DNA from 3 places in the Streptomyces antibioticus genome. Region 3 is predicted to be linked to each of the others. Evidence: riboswitches for the same ligand, from Rfam matches in the RefSeq annotation. Region 3 holds a riboswitch; each other region holds the start of a gene.
The links. Region 3 has a riboswitch for cyclic di-AMP ahead of AFM16_RS32820 (M23 family metallopeptidase). Riboswitches for the same ligand answer to the same signal wherever they lie in the genome.

Region 1 (6,106 bases), 3.6 Mb from region 3:
AGGCCGCCACCAGCTCCTCGTAGTACTCGGTCATCTCGGCGGCCGAGCGGGACTTGCCCTCGAACTGGTACGTGCCGTCCTTGTAGAACTCGGACGCGGCGACGTCGAGCGCGAGCGCGATCTGCTCGCCGGGCGCGTAGCCGGCTTCCTTGATGGCCTCGAGGATGAGGTCGAGGGCCTCGCGGTTGGAGCCGAGGTTCGGGGCGAAGCCGCCCTCGTCGCCGAGGCCGGTGGACAGGCCCTTGGCCTTCAGCACCTTCTTGAGGGTGTGGTAGACCTCGGTGCCCCAGCGCAGCGCCTCGGAGAAGGACTCCGCGCCGATCGGGGCGATCATGAACTCCTGGATGTCCACGTTGGAGTCGGCGTGCGAGCCGCCGTTCAGGATGTTCATCATCGGAACGGGCAGCAGGTGCGCGTTCGGGCCGCCCAGGTAGCGGAAGAGCGGGAGGTCGCTGGCCTCGGAGGCGGCGTGGGCGACGGCGAGGGAGACGCCGAGGATCGCGTTGGCGCCGAGGGAGCCCTTGTTGTCGGTGGCGTCCAGGTCGAACATGGCCTGGTCGATCAGGCGCTGCTCGGTGGCGTCGTAGCCGACCAGCTCGGGGCCGATCTGCTCGATGACGGCGAGGACGGCCTTCTCGACACCCTTGCCCTGGTAGCGGTTCGGGTCACCGTCGCGCAGCTCGATGGCCTCGAAGGCGCCGGTGGAGGCGCCGGACGGGACGGCGGCACGACCCGTGCTGCCGTCGTCGAGGCCGACCTCGACCTCGACCGTGGGGTTGCCTCGGGAGTCCAGGATTTCCCGGGCTACGACGACGTCGATGGACGGCACGAGCATCTCCTTCTTGGATGTGACGCTGGGTGTGCGGGGCCGTGTGGGCCTTGCGACTAGAGCCTAACCGCCTTCGGGGCGTCGGCAGCCGACCGACCGTCCCGTGGACAGACAGACCGTCCGGTGGACAGGTAGACCGTACCCATTGTTTCCGCCCGGAACAAAGGGTGGGTGGCGTGGAGGCGAAAATCCGGCGCACGAAAAACCCCGCCCCGGTGCGTACGGGGGAAGACGCACCGGGGCGGGGGCCCGTGAGGACGGGGGGTGACCCTCACGAGGTACTCAGTGTGCGGGGCCCGCTTGTGGGGAAGCTGTGGTCCCGCTGGGGGCCGGGTGTCACCTGGGGGGAGCGACGGCCCGGCCGCGGCTCACTTGAGGTGGAGCTGCTGGCCCGGGTAGATCAGGTCGGCGTCCTGGACGACACCCTTGTTGAGCTGGAACAGCTTCTGCCAGCCGCCCTTGACCTTGTGCTTGGTGGCGATGGTGCTGAGGGTGTCGCCCTTGACGACCTTGTACTCGCCGTCGCCCTTCTTGACCTTCTTGCCGGTCGGGGTGGTGACGGTCTTGGTGCTCTGCTCGCTCTTGCCGACGGCGGGGCGCTCGGCGGAGCGGGAGGCGGCCTGCTGCTCGCCGGCGCGGGAGCCGGTGCTGCCCGCGGTCGGGGCGGCGGACGGGGTCTGGGCCGAGGAGGAGCCGCTGTCGGAGCCGGCCGAGGCGCCGCCGTTGAACGGCGTGTTGGACAGACCGACGCCGCAGGTCGGCCAGGCACCCTTGCCCTGGCCCGCGAGGACCTTCTCGGCGATGGTGATCTGCTGCGTCTTGGAGGCCAGGTCGGCGCGGGAGGCGTAGGCGGTGCCGCCGTACGCGGCCCAGGTGGAGGCGGAGAACTGGAGGCCGCCGTAGTAGCCGTTGCCGGTGTTGATGGACCAGTTGCCGCCCGACTCGCACTGGGCGACCGCGTCCCACTCGGAGGCGGTGGCGGCGGAGGCGTTGCCGGCGGCCATCAGCGGGGCGGCGACGGCGACACCGGTGACGCCGGCGATCATGGCGGCGCGGGTGGTCTTGGACGGACGGCGGTGCTTGCCCTTACCGGAAAACAGCATGGAACGATCCCCTCACCGACGCCTGCGAGGTGAGCTGTCGGGTTCGGGCCGGTTGAGTTGCCCGGCCGCGCACCTCACGGTGCACGGCTTCACCCCGAGCCGGTCACGGCGTCGACCGCCGGTTCCGGCACTTACCTTGGGTCCCCCGCTCCTGCCTGCGGCGCTTGACGCGACGACTGTTCCCGGGGCGCCACTGGCAGGATTCGGCGTTGCGACGACCGGGGCCCGGGTTGCCGAGCGGCTCGACCGTAGACACGGAATTCGCGGAATTCCAAAGACGATCAGGGCTTCTGAGACTCATCCCACACTTTCACCAAACCGGACATTCGGCGCGAAGTGTGACGTGAACTCCCGGTGCCTTTGGGGGTGTTCCGGCCCTATTCGGCGCCGGTGTCCAGCGCCTGACCGGGGACGATGACGCTCGGGTCGGCACCGATGCGCTCCAGGTTCTCCTCGTACAGGGCGCGCCATCCGCCCTCCAGGCCAAGGGAGTCGGTGATGGAGGCGAGGGAGTCGCCGTCCTGGACCGTGTAGACCTCCTCGGCGGCGTGCCGGCCGGCGGAGGCGGGCGCCAGGCCGTCCGACGGGCCCTCCTCGGCGGTGGCGCCGCGGTGACGGCCGCCGGAGCCGAGGGTGCCGGTGTCGACGAGGCTCCAAGAACCCACGTCCTGCACCCACTTGTCCGACTCGCCCGACTCGTCCGCTTCGGGGCTGCCGGAGGGCGTGCCGCCGCCCTTCGCCGCGCCACCCGGTTTCGCGGCACCCTCGGAGGCGGCCGCGTCCTCCTCGTCGGCGGACGAAGCGGACGAAGAGGGGGAAGGGGAAGAAGAGGAGGAAGGGGACGAACTCGCCGAACCCTCGGTGGAGTCGGAGGCGCCGGGCGACGAGGTCGCGCCGGAGCCGGCGGAGCCGCCGGACGCCGAGGAGCCGGACTCCCCCTTGGACAGGTCGGACAAACCAGACGAACCGGATGAACCGTCAGCGATGCCCGTGTCCACGTTCAGCGCGCCGGACTCCTTGGTGAGCCCGGACGTCAGCCCGCAGGTGCCCCAGGCGCCGACCCCCTCGGCCGCGAGCAGCTTCTGCGCGACGGCTATCTGCTGGTTGCGGCTGGCCAGGTCGGGGCTGGCGGCGTAGTCCAGCCCGCCGTAGGTCTCCCACCGCTCCTGGGTGAGGCTGAGGCCGCCGTACTCGCCGGTGCCCTTGTCGGCGCTCCAGGAGCCGCCGGTCTCGCACTGGGCCACCTGGTCCCACACCGTGCCCTCGGCCGCGCTCGCGCCGGTGGCGGCGAGCAGCGGGATCGCGATGGCGGAGCCGGTCACGCCGGCTGCGACAAGGAGCGCCGGAGCCTGGCGAGGACGACGGTGACGACCGGACCCGGAGAGCATGCGGGGGCCTTTCTCTGGACAGCGTTGACCGGCGCGACGACGGTGCGGACACATCCGGAACCGTGGATGCCGCGCTGACGAGTGAACGTATCGGCAGACGATCACTTGTCACAAGTTAATGCCGCGCAGATCACGTGAAGATCACAGACTTGAGAGTCGGTCACCTTTGGTCCGCACGCCCGTCACACTGCCGCTGACGTGCGTTCAGTCACGGAGCGGAGATCACTCCGTCACGCACCGGGGTGAACTCGACGGGCAAGGTGCGCAGTCCGCGCATGATGAGTCCGCCGCGCCATCTCAAGTCGGCCGGGTCCGCGGCGAGCCGGAGATCCGGCAGCCGGGTGAGCAGGGTGGCCAGGGCGGTCTGCCCCTCCAGCCGGGCCAGCGGGGCGCCCAGACAGTAGTGGATGCCGTGGCCGTAACCGAGGTGCTGGTTGTCGCGGCGCGAGAGGTCCAGGGTGTCCGGATCGGCGAACCGGGCCGGGTCGCGGTCGGCGGCGGCCAGGACGACGAGCACGGGGTCCCCGGCCGCGATGTCCTGTCCGCCGAGGGTGAGCGGCTCGGTGGCGAAGCGCCAGGTGGCCAGCTCGACGGGGCCGTCGAAGCGCAGGAGTTCCTCGACGCCGGTCTCCAGCAGGCCGCGGTCCCCGGCGGCCAGGGAGTCCTGGAGGCGGCGGCGCTGCTCGGGGTGGGTGAGCAGGGCGTAGGTGCCGTTGCCGATGAGGTTGACGGTGGTCTCGAAACCGGCGAAGAGCAGGATGAACGCCATCGCCGCGGCCTCGTTCTCCGTGAGGTGCTCGCCGTGGTCGGAGGCGCGGATGAGACCCGAGATGAGGTCCTCGCCGGGTCCCGGTTCGGCGGGCAGGGCCTGCCGCTTGCGGTGGATCAGCTCGGCGAGATAGCCGCGCATCTTCTTCACGGACCGCGCGACCCCGCCCCGGGGCCCTCCGCCGTGCCGGATCATCATGCCCGCCCAGTCCCGGAAGTCGTCCTGGTCCTCGCGCGGGACGCCGAGCAGGTCGCAGATGGCGTAGATGGGGAGCGGGAAGGCGAAGTCGTGGATGAGGTCGGCGCGGCCCTCCTGGGCGAAGCGGTCGATGAGCCGGTCCGTCAGTTCCTGCACCCGGGGCGCGAACTCGGCGACCCGGCGCGGGGTGAACGCCTTGCTGACCAGCCGCCGCAGCCGGGTGTGGTCCGGCGGATCGATGTTCAGCAGATGGGTCATCAGCTCGGCCTTGCGCTCGCCGGGGATGCCGGTCTTCCCCTTGGCGTGCGCCGGTTCGTCGTGGTGCGCCGGGTTCTTGGAGAGCCGCTGGTCGGCGAGGGCCTGCTTGGCCTCCCCGTACCGGGTGACCAGCCATGCCTCCACCCCGCTGGGCAGCCGGGTGCGATGCACGGGCGCGTGCTCCCGCAGCCAGGCGTAGGCGGGGTAGGGGTCGGTGGCGAACTCCCAGGAGAACAGCTCGGGGTGGGGGCCGGGGGCGGCGGCGGGATCGGGTGCGGGAACGGGGGTCGGCTTGGTGCTCACTTCTCGGTTCCCTCGGCTTCCGTCCCTTCTTCCCCTTCTTCCAGCCCTTCGGTCGCCCGGATCGCGTCCCGGTAGGCGCGGGACGCCGCGCGCAGGGCCGCCTCCGGGTCGATGCCCTCGGACTCGGCGCGGGCGGCCAGGGCGAGGAGGTCGTAGCCGAGGCCGCCGGCCGTCGGCAGGGGGACCTCCAGGCCCGCCGAGCGGACGCGCGAGGCCAGTTTGGCGGCGAGGGCCAGCGCCGGCTGGTGGAGGGGGATGCCGTCGGTGACGGACTCACGGCGCTTCTCGGCCGCCTTGGTGCGCAGCCAGTGGTCTCTGACCTCCTCCGGGGTGGTGGCGGTGGCGCTCCCGAAGACATGGGGGTGACGGTGGATGAGCTTGGAGACGATCGTGGCCGCCACGTCGTCGACCGAGAAGGGGGCCTCCGGGTCCTCCTCGGCGATCCGGGCGTGGAAGACGACCTGGAGCAGGACGTCGCCCAGTTCCTCGCGGAGTTCGTCGCGGTCGCCGTCCTCGATCGCCTCGACCAGTTCGTACGACTCCTCGACCGCGTACTTGGCGAGGCCCTGATGGGTCTGGCGGGAGGACCACGGGCACTCGACGCGGATACGGTCCATGACCTGCACCAGGTCGAGGAGGCGGGCGCCGGGGAGGTCGTAGGAGGCGGGGAGCAGCTCCAGTTCGGGCATCGACACCCGGCCGGAGCCGGCCAGCCGGGCCAGACCGTCGGTGAGGGCCGGTTCGCCCTCGCCGGTCGCGACGACCACGACCGTACGGCCGCCGGCGCAGGCGGCGAGCAGGTCCTCGGCGGTCGGGGAGAGCTCCTCGACCGCTATGCCCGCTTCCTTGAGATACGGGAGCTGGGGGTGCGTGCCGTCCGCGCAGAGCACCCGGTCCGCCGAGCGCAGGGCCTGCCAGGCGGGCCAGGAGAGCAGGCCGGGGGCGACGCGGTGGCTCGTGGTGAGCAGGACGACCCGGCCCGTCGCGGAGCCGGTGGGTGCGGTCACATCGTTCACACCTCGAACGTAACCCACGCCCGCCGGCCGCCCCGCGCGTTGTCCACAGACCGGCCGGCCCGGTCATATCGTCGGACTGGACAGCCCGGGGAACGTCAGGCCGTCTGCCCGCTGTCCGTGGCGGTGACCTCCCGGACCCACGGCGTCTTGGCATCGACGCGGCTGACCTTCTTCGGGTCCCAGCTTCCGTAGCGCGGGTTGAGGTCGACGTCGAGTTCCTCGGACGCCTTGGAGAGGTTGTC
Region 2 (6,106 bases), 2.2 Mb from region 3:
GATACGTATTCTCTGATCATGGCCGCACCCCTCGCATATGCCGCGCGCACCGCGTACTCCCTCATCGCCACCGACCTGGACGGAACGCTGCTCCGCGGCGACGACACCTTCTCCGACCGGTCGCTCGACGCGCTCGCGCGGGTGGCGGCCGCCGGCGCACGCCATCTGGTCGTGACGGGCCGACCGGCGCCCCGCGTAAGGCCGTTGCTCGACCGCCTGCACAGCAGGGGGCTCGCGGTGTGCGGCCAGGGCGCGCAGTTGTACGACGCCGGCGCGAACCGACTGCTCTGGTCGGTCACCCTGGACCGGGAGTTGGCCGAGACCGCGCTCGGCAAGATCGAGGCCGAGGTCGGGCAGGTGTACGCGGCCGTCGACCAGGACGGCGTCGACGGGCTCACCCTCATCGAGCCCGGCTACGAGATGCCGCACCCGACCCTTCCGGCGCTGCGCGTCGCCTCCCGGGACGACCTGTGGTGCGAGCCGATCAGCAAGGTGCTGCTGCGCCATCCGGCCCTGTCCGACGACGAGTTGGCGGCGACGGCCCGCTCGGTGGTGGGCTCGCTCGCCACGGTCACCATGTCCGGGCCCGGCACGGTGGAGCTCCAGCCGTGCGGGATCACCAAGGCGACCGGCCTGGCGCTGGCCGCCGAGCACCTCGGCGTCGGCCCGGCGGAGACCGTCGCCTTCGGGGACATGCCCAACGACATCCCGATGTTCGTGTGGGCCGGGCACGGGGTGGCGATGGCCAACGCGCACCCGGAGCTGAAGGCGCTGGCCGACGAGGTGACGACGTCGAACGAGGACGACGGCGTGGCCGTCGTCCTCGAACGTCTCTATCCCTGACCGACTCCCGATCCGGGGGTCGGCTCGGCTCAGTACGCGCCGAACACGTTGTCGATCGAGCCGTAGCGCGCGGCCGCGTAGTTGCAGGCGGCGGTGATGTTGGCGACCGGGTCGAACGGGTCGAACGAGGTCCCGGCCACGTGGTACGCGGTGAAGGTCGGGTCGATCACCTGGAGCAGGCCCTTGGACGGGGTGCCCTTGGCCGCGTTGGAGTCCCACAGGTTGATGGCGGCCGGGTTGCCCGACGACTCGCGGATGATGTTGCGGTGGATGCCGTTGTAGCTGCCCGGGATGCGCTTCTCGGCCATGATCGCGAGCGATTCGCGGATCCAGCCGTCCAGGTTGTTGGGGTACCCGGCGACGGTGGTGCTCGTGTTGCCGGCCGAGGTGGCGGCGGACGCGGTGGTCGCGCCGACGAGCGGCAGGGCGAGCACACCGGCGCCGGCGGCGGCCACGGCGAGGGTGCGGGCGATACGGGTGCGGCGGGTACGGCGGTGCTGAGCGGCAGCGGGCATGACGAGGTTCCTCTCCGGCGCCTGCGAGGTGAGCTGTCGGGTTCGGGCGGGAGCTGCCCGGCCGCGTCCGGACGGACGCGACTTCACCCCGAGCCGTACCGTTGTGTCCGTTTTCGTGGACATTTCGGTAGGGCGACTTACCTGGTTCCCCCGCTCCTGCCATGAGTTCTCGGTGGGTGCCGGGCGGCGGCAGGATTCGGCGTTCCGCTCGACAGGCCGGGAACGTATGCGAGAGCACATGTCCGGAACAAGAGGCCAATTCACAGTTCGGGCCTATTGACCTTGATCAGGGCTCTATGGGGTGCTTGATCCTTTGTGATCGCAAAGCCTCAACTCGCCTGAGTGGCACGAGGAGTCGGGGGGTACCCGCAGGGTGTCGCCCCGCGGGGCCGGACCAGGGGGAGTGAGCCAACTCACCGGCATCCACAAGAGGGGTGAAACGGGCAATAAGCCCATGCTCTGCGTAAAGGGTCGCGGCCCTGTCGGGCTTCCGCATTCCCCCGTATTGCCCACCTTGGATTTGCGGTGAATGTCTCTTCATATCGCCTGATCAGAAACATATCGGTCGGGATCCGACACCGCCCGCCCTGACCAGGGCGCCTCCCGGGCGAGTGCATTCGGGCCCGGGCGGACGTGGGGGCTATCGGTGATCGAAACGTGACCGGATACGCTGACTTGAGTGAGCGCAGAGACCTATCGACAAACCGCGTAATCGCCCGTAGACACCAGCAGACAGGAGACCCCTCGTGACCGTCGTCGAGCCGTTCGGGCTGAGCGTGCGGGACCAGGCTCTGGAAGCCGATGTCCAGGCCGGACTGGCGGCTGTCGAGGAAGGCTTGCTCGAGGCCACCAAGAGTGAGGTTCCGTTCATCACGGAAGCCGCACAGCACCTCCTGCGGGCCGGCGGGAAGCGGTTCCGCCCGCTGCTCGTGATGCTCGCGGCGCGCTTCGGCGACCCGTACGCGCCGGGGGTCGTGCCGTCCGCCGTGGTGGTCGAGCTGACCCATCTGGCGACCCTGTACCACGACGACGTCATGGACGAGGCGGCCGTGCGGCGCGGGGTGCCCAGCGCCAACGCCCGCTGGGGCAACTCCCTCGCCGTCCTCACCGGCGACTTCCTCTTCGCGCGGGCCTCGCACATCCTGGCCGACCTCGGCCCCGAGGCCGTACGGGTCCAGGCCGAGGCGTTCGAGCGGCTGGTCACGGGCCAGATCCTGGAGACCGCGGGACCGGTCGACGGACGGGACCCGGTCGAGCACTACCTCGACGTGCTCGGCGGCAAGACCGGCTCACTGGTCGCGGTCTCCTGCCGCTTCGGCGCGATGATGTCCGGCGCCGACGACACGGTCGTCGACGTGCTCACCCAGTACGGCGAGCGGCTCGGCGTCGCCTTCCAGTTGGCGGACGACGTCCTGGACATCGCCTCCGCCTCCCACGAGTCCGGCAAGACGCCCGGCACCGACCTGCGCGAGGGCGTGCCCACGCTTCCGGTGCTGCGGCTGCGGGAGCGCGCCGCCCGGCAGGGGCTCCCCGAGGACGTCGCGCTGTGCGAGCTGCTCGACTCCGACCTCAGCGACGACGCCCGGCTCGCCGAGGCGGTCGCCGCGCTGCGCGACCACCCGGCGCTGGAGCAGGCCCGCCGGGACACCGTGCGCTACGCCAAGGAGGCGCGCGCCGCACTGGCCCCGCTCCCCGAGTGCGACGCGAAGTCCGCGCTGACGGAGCTGTGCGACGCGGTGGTGCACCGGGCGGGCTGAACCGCCACCGGGGGCTGAACCGCCGTTCCCCTCTCCCGCGGTCCCCCTCCGCTTCCGTCCCTGGTGCGTCGTCGCGCGACCCCTACGGGTCCGGGCGGGCCACCGCCCTCGGTTGTCATACCGGAGGCGTACACGGAGTTGAGTCCTCGGGGTGACGCTTCGTCGGCGCCGATTTGGTCAGATGGACATCACGGAAAACACCACTCCTCACCGATTCGGGTGAGAATGGCGGCTCGGGGTGGGGACGTTCGCACGTGAGAGACCGGCCGCCGCCGACGACGGAGGTAAGGCACACATGGCACCGAACGCAACCGACGACAACACGACCGCCGGGGAGGCAGACGACCTGCGCGTCGGGCGGCGCAAGGCCGTGCGGTACGTCGTCCCGGTCACCGTGGTGGGCGTGGCGGCGGCGACGATCGGGCTGGTCCCGGCGCTCGCCGACTCCGGCGACCCCGACCTGCCGAAGATCACCGCACAGCAGCTCATCGACAAGATCGCCGCGTCGGACGTCGAGCAGTTGTCCGGCACCGTGAAGATCACCACCGACCTGGGCCTGCCCGACCTCGGCGGGCTGGAGAGCGGACTGCTCTCCGGTGCCACCGGCGGCGGCGACGGATCGTCCGCCGACCCGTCCGCCAAGCTCACCGAACTCGCCTCGGGCACCCACACCCTGCGCGTCGCCACCGACGGCCCGGACCGCCAGAAGCTCTCCCTCCTGGAGGACGCGTCCGAGTACAGCGTCATCCACGACGGCAAGGACGTGTGGGGGTACGACAGCGCCTCCAACGAGGTCTACCACTCCACCACCGAGGCGAGCGGAAAGGCGGGGGAGAAGCCTCCGGCCACGCCCGAGGGCCTCACCGAGGAGGCGCTCAAGGCGGTCGACGACACCACGTCGGTGACCGTCGACGGCACGGTCCACGTGGCAGGACGCGACGCCTACCGCCTGGTGATCAAGCCGAAGCAGTCCGGGTCCACGGTCGGCGCGATCAGCATCGCGGTGGACGCGAAGACGGGCCTGCCGCTGAAGTTCACGCTCACCCCGGCGAGCGGCGGCTCCGCCGTCGTGGACGCGGGCTTCACCCAGGTCAGCTTCGCCAAGCCCGCCGCGTCCACCTTCGACTTCACCCCGCCCAAGGGCGCGAAGGTCACCGAGGCGGACGACGTCGAGGCGGCACCGGAGGACCTCGGCGGGTCCCCGCTGCCCGGCGGCGGCCTCGCCGGGGAGCTGGGCGGTCCCGAGGGCGGCCCCGAGGGCGGCCACAAGGTCGTCGGCGAGGGCTGGACCTCGGTGGCCGTCCTGGAGACCGGCGGCGAGGGCGTCCCCTCGGACTCCGAGCTGAACTCCGAACTCGGCTCCGAGGCCGGCGGCGCGCTCAGCGGCTTCCTCGGCTCCTTCGGCGACAAGGTGAACGGCAAGTTCGGCTCCGGCACCGTCTTCTCCACCCGGCTGATCAACGCCCTGGTCACGGACGACGGCACGGTCTACGTCGGCGCCGTCACCAAGGACGCCCTGGTCAAGGCCGCCGACTCGGCGAAGTGAGGGGCTGATGGGGGAGCCGGGGAACGACGCCCCTGAGGGCGAAGGCCGCGACGGCGGTGACGTCATCCGCACCCGTGGCCTCACCAAGCGGTACCGCGGCGGCCAGCTCGCCGTGGACCGCCTGGACCTCGCCGTCCCGGCGGGCAGCGTCTTCGGCTTCCTCGGCCCCAACGGCTCCGGCAAGACCACCACCATCCGCATGCTGATGGGGCTGATCGAGCCCACGGCCGGTTCGGCGCACGTCCTGGGGCAGCCCGTGCCCCGGGCCGCGCGCCGGGTCCTGCCCCAGGTCGGCGCCCTCATCGAGGGCCCGGCCCTCTACGGCTTCCTCTCCGGCCGCGACAACCTCCTGCGCCTGGACGCCGCCGACCCGACCGCGGATCCGCGCACCCGGGGGACCCGGGTCGCGGCGGCGCTGGACCGGGTCGGGCTGACGGCGGCGGCCGGGAAGAAGGCCAGGGCGTACTCGCTCGGCATGAAACAGCGGCTCGGCCTGGCCGCCGCCCTGCTCCGGCCCCGCCGGCTGCTCGTCCTCGACGAACCGACCAACGGACTCGACCCGCAGGGCATGCGGGAGATCCGCGCCCTGGTCAGGGAGCTGGCCTCGGACGGCACGACCGTCTTCCTCTCCTCCCACCTCCTCGACGAGATCGAGCAGGTGTGCACGCACGCCGCGGTGATGGCCCAGGGCCGGCTGATCACCCAGGGCGCGGTGGCCGACCTCGCGGCGGGCGCGCGCGGCCGTCTGGTGGTCACCACACCGGACACCGGCGACGCGGCCCGGGTGCTGAAGGAACAGGGCGCGGCGGACGTCACGGCCGAGGAGGACCGGGTCACCGCCGACCCGCCGGACCGCGACCTCGCCGAGGTGACCGCCGCCCTGGTGACGGCCGGGGTCCGCGTCCGCGGCCTCACCGTGGAACGGGCCTCCCTGGAGGACGCGTTCGTGGCGCTCACCGGAGAGGGATTCGATGTCGCGGGCTGACACGACGACGGCGGGCGAGGCGGCGGACACGGCCCCTCGGGCACCGGTGCTGTGGACCTTCGGGCTGCTGCGCAACGAGCTGCTGACCGCCTTCCGGCGCTGGCGCACGCTCGCCCTGCTGGCCGTCCTGGCGGCGGTGCCGGTCCTGGTCGGCATCGCCGTGAAGATCGAGACCGGCGACGGCTCACCCGCCGGACCGGGCGGCGGCGGGGGCGGGGGCGGCCCGGCGTTCATCGCGCAGATCACCAACAACGGACTGTTCCTGGTCTTCACCGCGCTCGCCGCGACCCTGCCGTTCTTCCTGCCGATGGCGATCGGGGTGGTGGCGGGCGACGCGATCGCCGGCGAGTCCGCCGCGGGCACCCTGCGCTACCTCCTCGTCGCCCCGGCGGGCCGCACCCGTCTGCTGCTCACCAAGTACGCCACCGTCATGGCGTTCTGCCTGGCGGCCACGCTGGTC
Region 3 (6,106 bases):
GACGCCACCGAGGAGCGCGGCGAGGTCTACGGCTGTGCCCTCGGCTGGTCCGGCTCCTGGCGCATCGCCGTCGCGCAACTCCCGGACGCGCGCGTGCAGATCACCGGCGGCGCCGGCCACGACGACTCCGGCCTGCTGCTGCTCGCCGCGGGGGAGTCCTTCACCACGCCCCTCTTCGCCGGACTGTGGAGCGACGGCGGCTTCGGCGGCGCCAGCCGCACCTGGCACGCCTACCAGCGCGCCCATGTCGTCCCGGACGCGGAGCGGGACCGGCCGGTGCTGTTCAACTCCTGGGAGGCCACCTTCTTCGACATCTCCGAGGAGCAGCAGGCCGCCCTGGCGCGGCGCGCCGCGGAGATCGGCGTGGAGCTGTTCGTCGTCGACGACGGCTGGTTCGGGGCCCGCACCAGCGACCGGGCCGGACTCGGCGACTGGCGGCCCAACCCCGAGCGCTTCCCGCACGGCCTGAAGCCGCTCGCCGACCGGGTGCACGCCCTCGGCATGCGGTTCGGGATCTGGGTCGAGCCCGAGATGGTCAACCCGGACAGCGATCTGTACCGGGCGCACCCCGACTGGGTGCAGTTCCAACCGGGACGAAAGCGGACGGAGTTCCGCAATCAGCTCATGCTGAACCTCGCCCGCGAGGACGTCCAGGAGTACCTCTGGGACCAGCTCCACGGGCTGCTCTCCAGCGCGCCCGTCGACTATGTGAAGTGGGACTTCAACCGCTGCTTCACCGACGCGGGCTGGCCGGACGACCCCTATCCGCAGCGCCTGTGGGTCGACCACGTCCGGGCGCTGTACGCCCTGCTCGACCGGCTGCGGGCCGCCCACCCCGGGGTGGCCTTCGAGTCCTGCTCGGGCGGCGGCGGGCGGATCGACCTCGGGATCATGAGCCGCACCGACCAGGTGTGGACCTCCGACAACACCGACCCGCTGGACCGGCTCGACATCCAGCACGGCTTCAGCCAGATCCATCCCGCCCGGGTGATGGCCGCCTGGGTCACCGACAGCCCCAACACCCAGCTCAACGGCCGGGTCAGCTCCCTGCGGTTCCGGTTCGTGAGCGCCATGGCCGGGGTGCTCGGGATCGGCGGGGACCTCTCCGAGTGGAGCGCGGAGGAGCTGGCCGAGGCCCGCCGCTGGGTGGACCTCTACAAGGAGATCAGGCCCGTCGTGCAGCGGGGCGACCTGTACCGGCTGCGCCCGCCGACGGGCGGGCTCAGTGCCGTGCAGTACGTGCGCGGTGACGAGAGCGTCGTCCTCGCCTGGCTCCAGGCCCAGCGCTACGGCGAGCCCGTCCCGGCGCTGCGGCTGCGCGGACTCGACCCGGCGGCGACGTACGAATGCCGCGAAACGGGCGAAGTGCACCGAGGTGCGGTGCTGCTGCACCACGGAATGCGGACCGGGCTGAGCGGTGACCTCGATGCGGCGGTTATCCGGCTGCGTCGCATCTGAGCGTTCTGTCCGAATTGAAATCCTTCATTCCAACTCGCTCTGGAATAAAGGATCCTGGAGCACTGTCACGTGAGCAGCGTCATACCGTGACCGTGCGTCGCCCGTCATGTTCACGTAATTCGCATGCTTTTCCAGGGTGTTAAGGGAAAAAGGGGCCATTCGAAACACGGAGTGTCACCGGGAAGTATCCCTGCGGATCAAGAGAAATGCGTCAACGGCACAACCTCTGCTTGTCCCTGTGCGTCGCGGTCGCCTACGTTCCAGACCAATCCGGACGGACGCCTAATCCTGCCGCCGTCCGGGGACCGCACACTCACCCGTGCACGGCAGGAGCGGGGGACCCACAGGCACAACCGCCTGTTCCGGTCCCGGAACAGGCTTGGGGTAAAGCCGTGCCTCGGCACGGCCGGACATCTCCAGTCCGCACCCGACAGCTCACCTCGCAGGCGCCGGAGAGGAATGCGCCATGCCCGCGAAGGGTAAGCACCGCCGTCCGAAGTCCCAGCGATTCACCCGCTCCATCGCCGCCGCCGGAACCGGCGGAGCCGCTCTCGCCCTCCCGCTCCTGGGAGCCACGGGTGCCCACGCGGCCCCCACCCAGTCCGCCGCGGCGTCCGTTCCGGAACAGGCCGTGGCGAAGACCGTGGAACGGGCCGCGGAGAAGGCCACGCAGACCGTGCAGGCGGCTCCGGTGGCGCACAAGTCGGGCAAGTCGGGCGCGAAGCACAGCACGTACACCGTCCGCTCCGGCGACTACCTCTCGCGGATCGCCGACGAGCAGGGCGTCGACGGCGGCTGGCAGCGGCTGTACCAGGACAACCGGCGGGCCGTCGGCGACAACCCCTCGCTGATCCACCCGGGCCTGAAGCTGTCGATCGGCAAGAAGGCCGCGTCCTCCGCCCCCACCACCGCGCCCAAGTCCTCCGAGGCGCGCGGGTCGGCGCAGTCCGCCAAGCCCGTGCAGCCCTCGAAGCCTGCGCAGAAGTCGCAGCCCGCGCAGTCCTCGTCGTCCGCCGGCTCCTCGGACTCCCAGGCGTCGTCCTCGCAGCCGAGCACCCAGGCCGCCGAGAACTCCACCACCGCCTCCTCCGGGTTCAGCCTGCCGGTGGCCGGCGCCACGGTCGGCACGCCGTACCGGATGTCGGGCAGCATGTGGTCCAGCGGCTACCACACCGGTGTCGACTTCGTCGTCCCGACGGGCACCTCCCTCAAGGCCGTCGCGGCGGGCACCGTCGTCTCCGCCGGCTGGGGCGGCGCGTACGGCAACCAGGTCGTCATCAGGCTGAACGACGGCCACTACGCCCAGTACGCCCACCTGTCCTCGCTCTCCGTCTCGGCCGGCCAGACCGTGACCGCGGGCCAGCAGGTCGGCCTCTCGGGTGCCACCGGCAACGTGACCGGACCGCACCTGCACTTCGAGATCCGCACCACGCCGAACTACGGCTCGGACGTGGACCCGGTCGCCTACCTCCGCTCGCACGGAGTCTCGGTCGGCTGACCCCCGCACCAGCGCTTCCTGAGGCGCCCTGACAGGCCCTGACGCGCCGTCGAAGGCCGGACCCCGCCCCCCGGGGTCCGGCCTTCGACGTGCCGCGGGACGTTATTCCCTGGTTGGCCAACTCTTTAGGAGTGGCTTATCTCACCGTCCGTCAACCCCTGCCTACGGTCGCGTAAGTCACATTAGAAGGTGAATCATGATCTGCCGTGGCAGACGATTCGAAGAATGACAACAGATCAGTGATCGGGTCGTACGTGGCGGTGGGGGACAGCTTCACCGAGGGCGTCGGCGACCCTGGCCCCGACGGGGCGTTCGTCGGCTGGGCCGACCGGTTCGCGGTACTCCTCGCGGACCGCCGACCCGAGGGCGACTTCCGGTACGCGAACCTGGCCGTGCGCGGCAAGCTGCTCGACCAGATCATGGAGGACCAGCTTCCGCAGGCCGTCGACCTCGCGCCCGACCTCGTGTCCTTCTGTGCCGGCGGCAACGACATCCTGCGGCCCGGCACCGACCCCGACGAGGTCGCCGAGCGCTTCGAGCGGGCGGTCGCGGCACTCACCGCCGTGTCCGGCACGGTCCTGGTGACCACCGGCTTCGACACCCGTGGCGTCCCCGTCCTGAAGCATCTGCGCGGCAAGATCGCCACCTACAACGGGCACGTTCGCGCCGTCGCCGACCGCTACGGCTGCCCGGTGCTCGACCTGTGGTCCCTGCGGTCCGTGCAGGACCGCCGGGCCTGGGACGGCGACCGCCTCCACCTCTCCCCGGAGGGGCACACGCGGGTGGCGCTGCGCGCCGGGCAGGTCCTCGGCCTGGAGGTGCCGGCCGACCCGGAGCAGCCCTGGCCGCAGCTCCCGCCGCGCGGCACCCTGGAGATCCGCAAGGACGACGTCCAGTGGGCGCGCGAGTACCTGGTGCCGTGGATCGGGCGGCGGCTGCGCGGGGAGTCCTCGGGCGACCATGTGACCGCCAAGGGCACGCTCTCCCCCGACGACATCCGGACCCGGATCTCGGCGGTGGCGTGACCGGAGAGGACGGGGCGGCCGTCCGACGCCGTTTGCACGACAGGTACGACCGGCCGCTCCACCAGTGAGGTGATCGGACGGGAGTGGTGCGCGGGCGCGCGCGGGTCCGGGTGCTGGGATGACCGCACATCACCCGCCCCGTCCGCCCCTCCGAAGGACCGGTTCCGTATGCGCCCCACCCGTACGCCCGTCGCCGCGGCCCTCGTCACGCTCCTCGCCCTGGGGCTGCCGGCCGTCGCCGCGCCCGCCGCCGCCGCGTCGCCCGCCCGGCCCGCCGCCGCGCGCGTCGACCCCGCCCCCGCCACCATCACCGTGACCGGCGAGGGCAGCGCCACCGCCCCGCCCGACGTCGCGGTCGTCGCCGTGGCCGTGGAGGCGACCGGCGCCACCTCGCAGGCCGCGCTCGACGCGCAGAACACCGCGGCCGGCGCCCTGCTGACCGCCGTCCGCGCCCAGGGCGTCGCCGAACGGGACGTCCGCACGGACAACATCTCCCTCCAGCCCGTCTACGACACCGAGGGCGGCAGCACCCGGCTCAAGGGCTACCAGGCCGCCCAGTCCTTCTCCGTGAAGGTCCGTGAGGTGGAGCGGACCGGGGCCGTCCTCCAGTCGATCACCGACGCCACCGGCGACGCGGGCCGCATCCACTCCGTCGCCTTCGAGGTCTCCGACCCGGTCCCGCTCCAGGCCCGCGCCCGCGAGGCCGCCCACGACGACGCCCGCGCCAGGGCCGAGCAGCTCGCCCGCCTCAGCGGCCATGAACTGGGCCGTCTGGTCTCCCTCAGCGAGGACTCCGTCGGCTACCCCCGCCCCACGGCGCAGTTCGCGGACGCGGCCGGCACCGGCGGAGCCGTACCGACCGCCCCCGGCGAGATCCGCGCGACGGCGACGGTGACAGCCGTCTACGAGGTGTCCTGACCCCTGGTCCGCAGCCGGGCCCCCGGCCCGACGCCGCCCTCGGCGGGCGGCTCGGCCGGGGGCTCTCTGCGGGTCCGCGTGCTCAACGTCTCGGGGGACAGGCAGAGTTCCCGGGCCAGGGCCTCGTCGACCCAGACCTGGGCCCGGGTACGGGACAGGGTGCCGCCGTAGGACGTGAGCTGGACGGCGAGGCCGTCGAGCAGGGCGGTCAGCCGCAGGGCCGTGGCCGACGGGTCGGGGCAGTGGAACTCCCGCGCGGCCACGCCCTCCGCTATCACCTCGGTGAGCGCGGCCTTCCACGCGCGGTCGAGGTCACGGGCCACCTCCCGCAGCGCGGGCTCGCGCAGGGCCACCGCCCAGCCCTCGATCCACAGCCGCCAGCCCTTGGCCTGGCCGGTGGGGGCGTACCAGCGGACCGCCGAGCGCAGCCGGCGCAGTGCGGTCGTACGCCGGCCGAGCAGCTTGCGCAGCCGGGCCAGATCGTCCTCGGCGGCGCGCGCGAAGGCGGCGGCGACGAGCTGTTCCTTGGTCGAGAAGTGGTAGAGCACCAGCGCGTTGCTCACACCGAGGGCCGCCGCCACGTCGGCGATCCTGACGGCCGCCACGCCCCGCGCCTCGATCTGCCCGATGGCGGCCCGCAGCAGCTCCTCGCGCCGCTCGGCCACGCTCAACCGCACCCTCGCCACGCGGTCACCCTACACAGAGCCATGACCTGCTCCGACGGCTCACCGACAGGGGCCGAACCGCTCCGTCACCGCCGTCAGCCGCTGCGCGGCGATCGTGTGCGCCGCCGCCCGCGGGGTCGTGCCGTCCGCCTCCGCGCGTGTGAGCACCAGGTCCACCAGCGTCCGCATCGCGCCGCGCGTGTGCGCGAACGCCTCGTCCGCGTCCGCGCCGATGTCGCCGAACAGCGTCCACCACCACCAGGCGTTGGTCCCGGAGTTCACCACGACGTCCGGCAGCACCCGCACCCCACGCGTGTGCAGCAGCGCCTCCGCCTCCGGCAGGACCGGCATGTTCGCCGCCTCGGCGATCCACCGGACCCCGGCCCCGATCCGCGCCTGCTCCTCCACCCCGACGGCGTACGACACCGCCGCCGGCACCAGCACCTCCGCCGCCACCGACAGCCAGGCGTCCCCCGGCAGCTCACGGTCGGCGGGGCGCAGCGCCGCGCGGTCCACGGTGCCGTGGCCGTCCCGCGCGGCGA

Region 1: it holds a riboswitch for cyclic di-AMP, as region 3 does, so the genes downstream of both, AFM16_RS16215 (LysM peptidoglycan-binding domain-containing protein) here and AFM16_RS32820 (M23 family metallopeptidase) in region 3, are expected to answer to the same signal.
Region 2: it holds a riboswitch for cyclic di-AMP, as region 3 does, so the genes downstream of both, AFM16_RS22950 (transglycosylase SLT domain-containing protein) here and AFM16_RS32820 (M23 family metallopeptidase) in region 3, are expected to answer to the same signal.

What each region holds. Positions count from the first base shown of each region.
Region 1 is NZ_CM007717.1:3,653,116-3,659,221, forward strand. It holds gene eno (phosphopyruvate hydratase) at 1-835, opposite strand, end outside; gene AFM16_RS16215 (LysM peptidoglycan-binding domain-containing protein) at 1,198-1,932, opposite strand; cyclic di-AMP (ydaO/yuaA leader) riboswitch at 1,937-2,105, opposite strand; gene AFM16_RS16220 (LysM peptidoglycan-binding domain-containing protein) at 2,310-3,320, opposite strand; gene AFM16_RS16225 (cytochrome P450 family protein) at 3,529-4,848, opposite strand; gene AFM16_RS16230 (nucleoside triphosphate pyrophosphohydrolase) at 4,845-5,864, opposite strand; gene AFM16_RS16235 (SurA N-terminal domain-containing protein) at 5,960-6,106, opposite strand, start outside.
Region 2 is NZ_CM007717.1:5,055,289-5,061,394, forward strand. It holds gene AFM16_RS22945 (HAD family hydrolase) at 19-843, shown strand; gene AFM16_RS22950 (transglycosylase SLT domain-containing protein) at 873-1,358, opposite strand; cyclic di-AMP (ydaO/yuaA leader) riboswitch at 1,362-1,570, opposite strand; gene AFM16_RS22955 (polyprenyl synthetase family protein) at 2,105-3,115, shown strand; gene AFM16_RS22960 (LolA family protein) at 3,411-4,661, shown strand; gene AFM16_RS22965 (ABC transporter ATP-binding protein) at 4,669-5,646, shown strand; gene AFM16_RS22970 (ABC transporter permease) at 5,633-6,106, shown strand, end outside.
Region 3 is NZ_CM007717.1:7,225,429-7,231,534, forward strand. It holds gene AFM16_RS32815 (alpha-galactosidase) at 1-1,458, shown strand, start outside; cyclic di-AMP (ydaO/yuaA leader) riboswitch at 1,763-1,920, shown strand; gene AFM16_RS32820 (M23 family metallopeptidase) at 1,925-2,956, shown strand; gene AFM16_RS32825 (SGNH/GDSL hydrolase family protein) at 3,196-3,981, shown strand; gene AFM16_RS32830 (SIMPL domain-containing protein) at 4,150-4,899, shown strand; gene AFM16_RS32835 (TetR/AcrR family transcriptional regulator) at 4,884-5,564, opposite strand; gene AFM16_RS32840 (Glu/Leu/Phe/Val dehydrogenase dimerization domain-containing protein) at 5,625-6,106, opposite strand, start outside.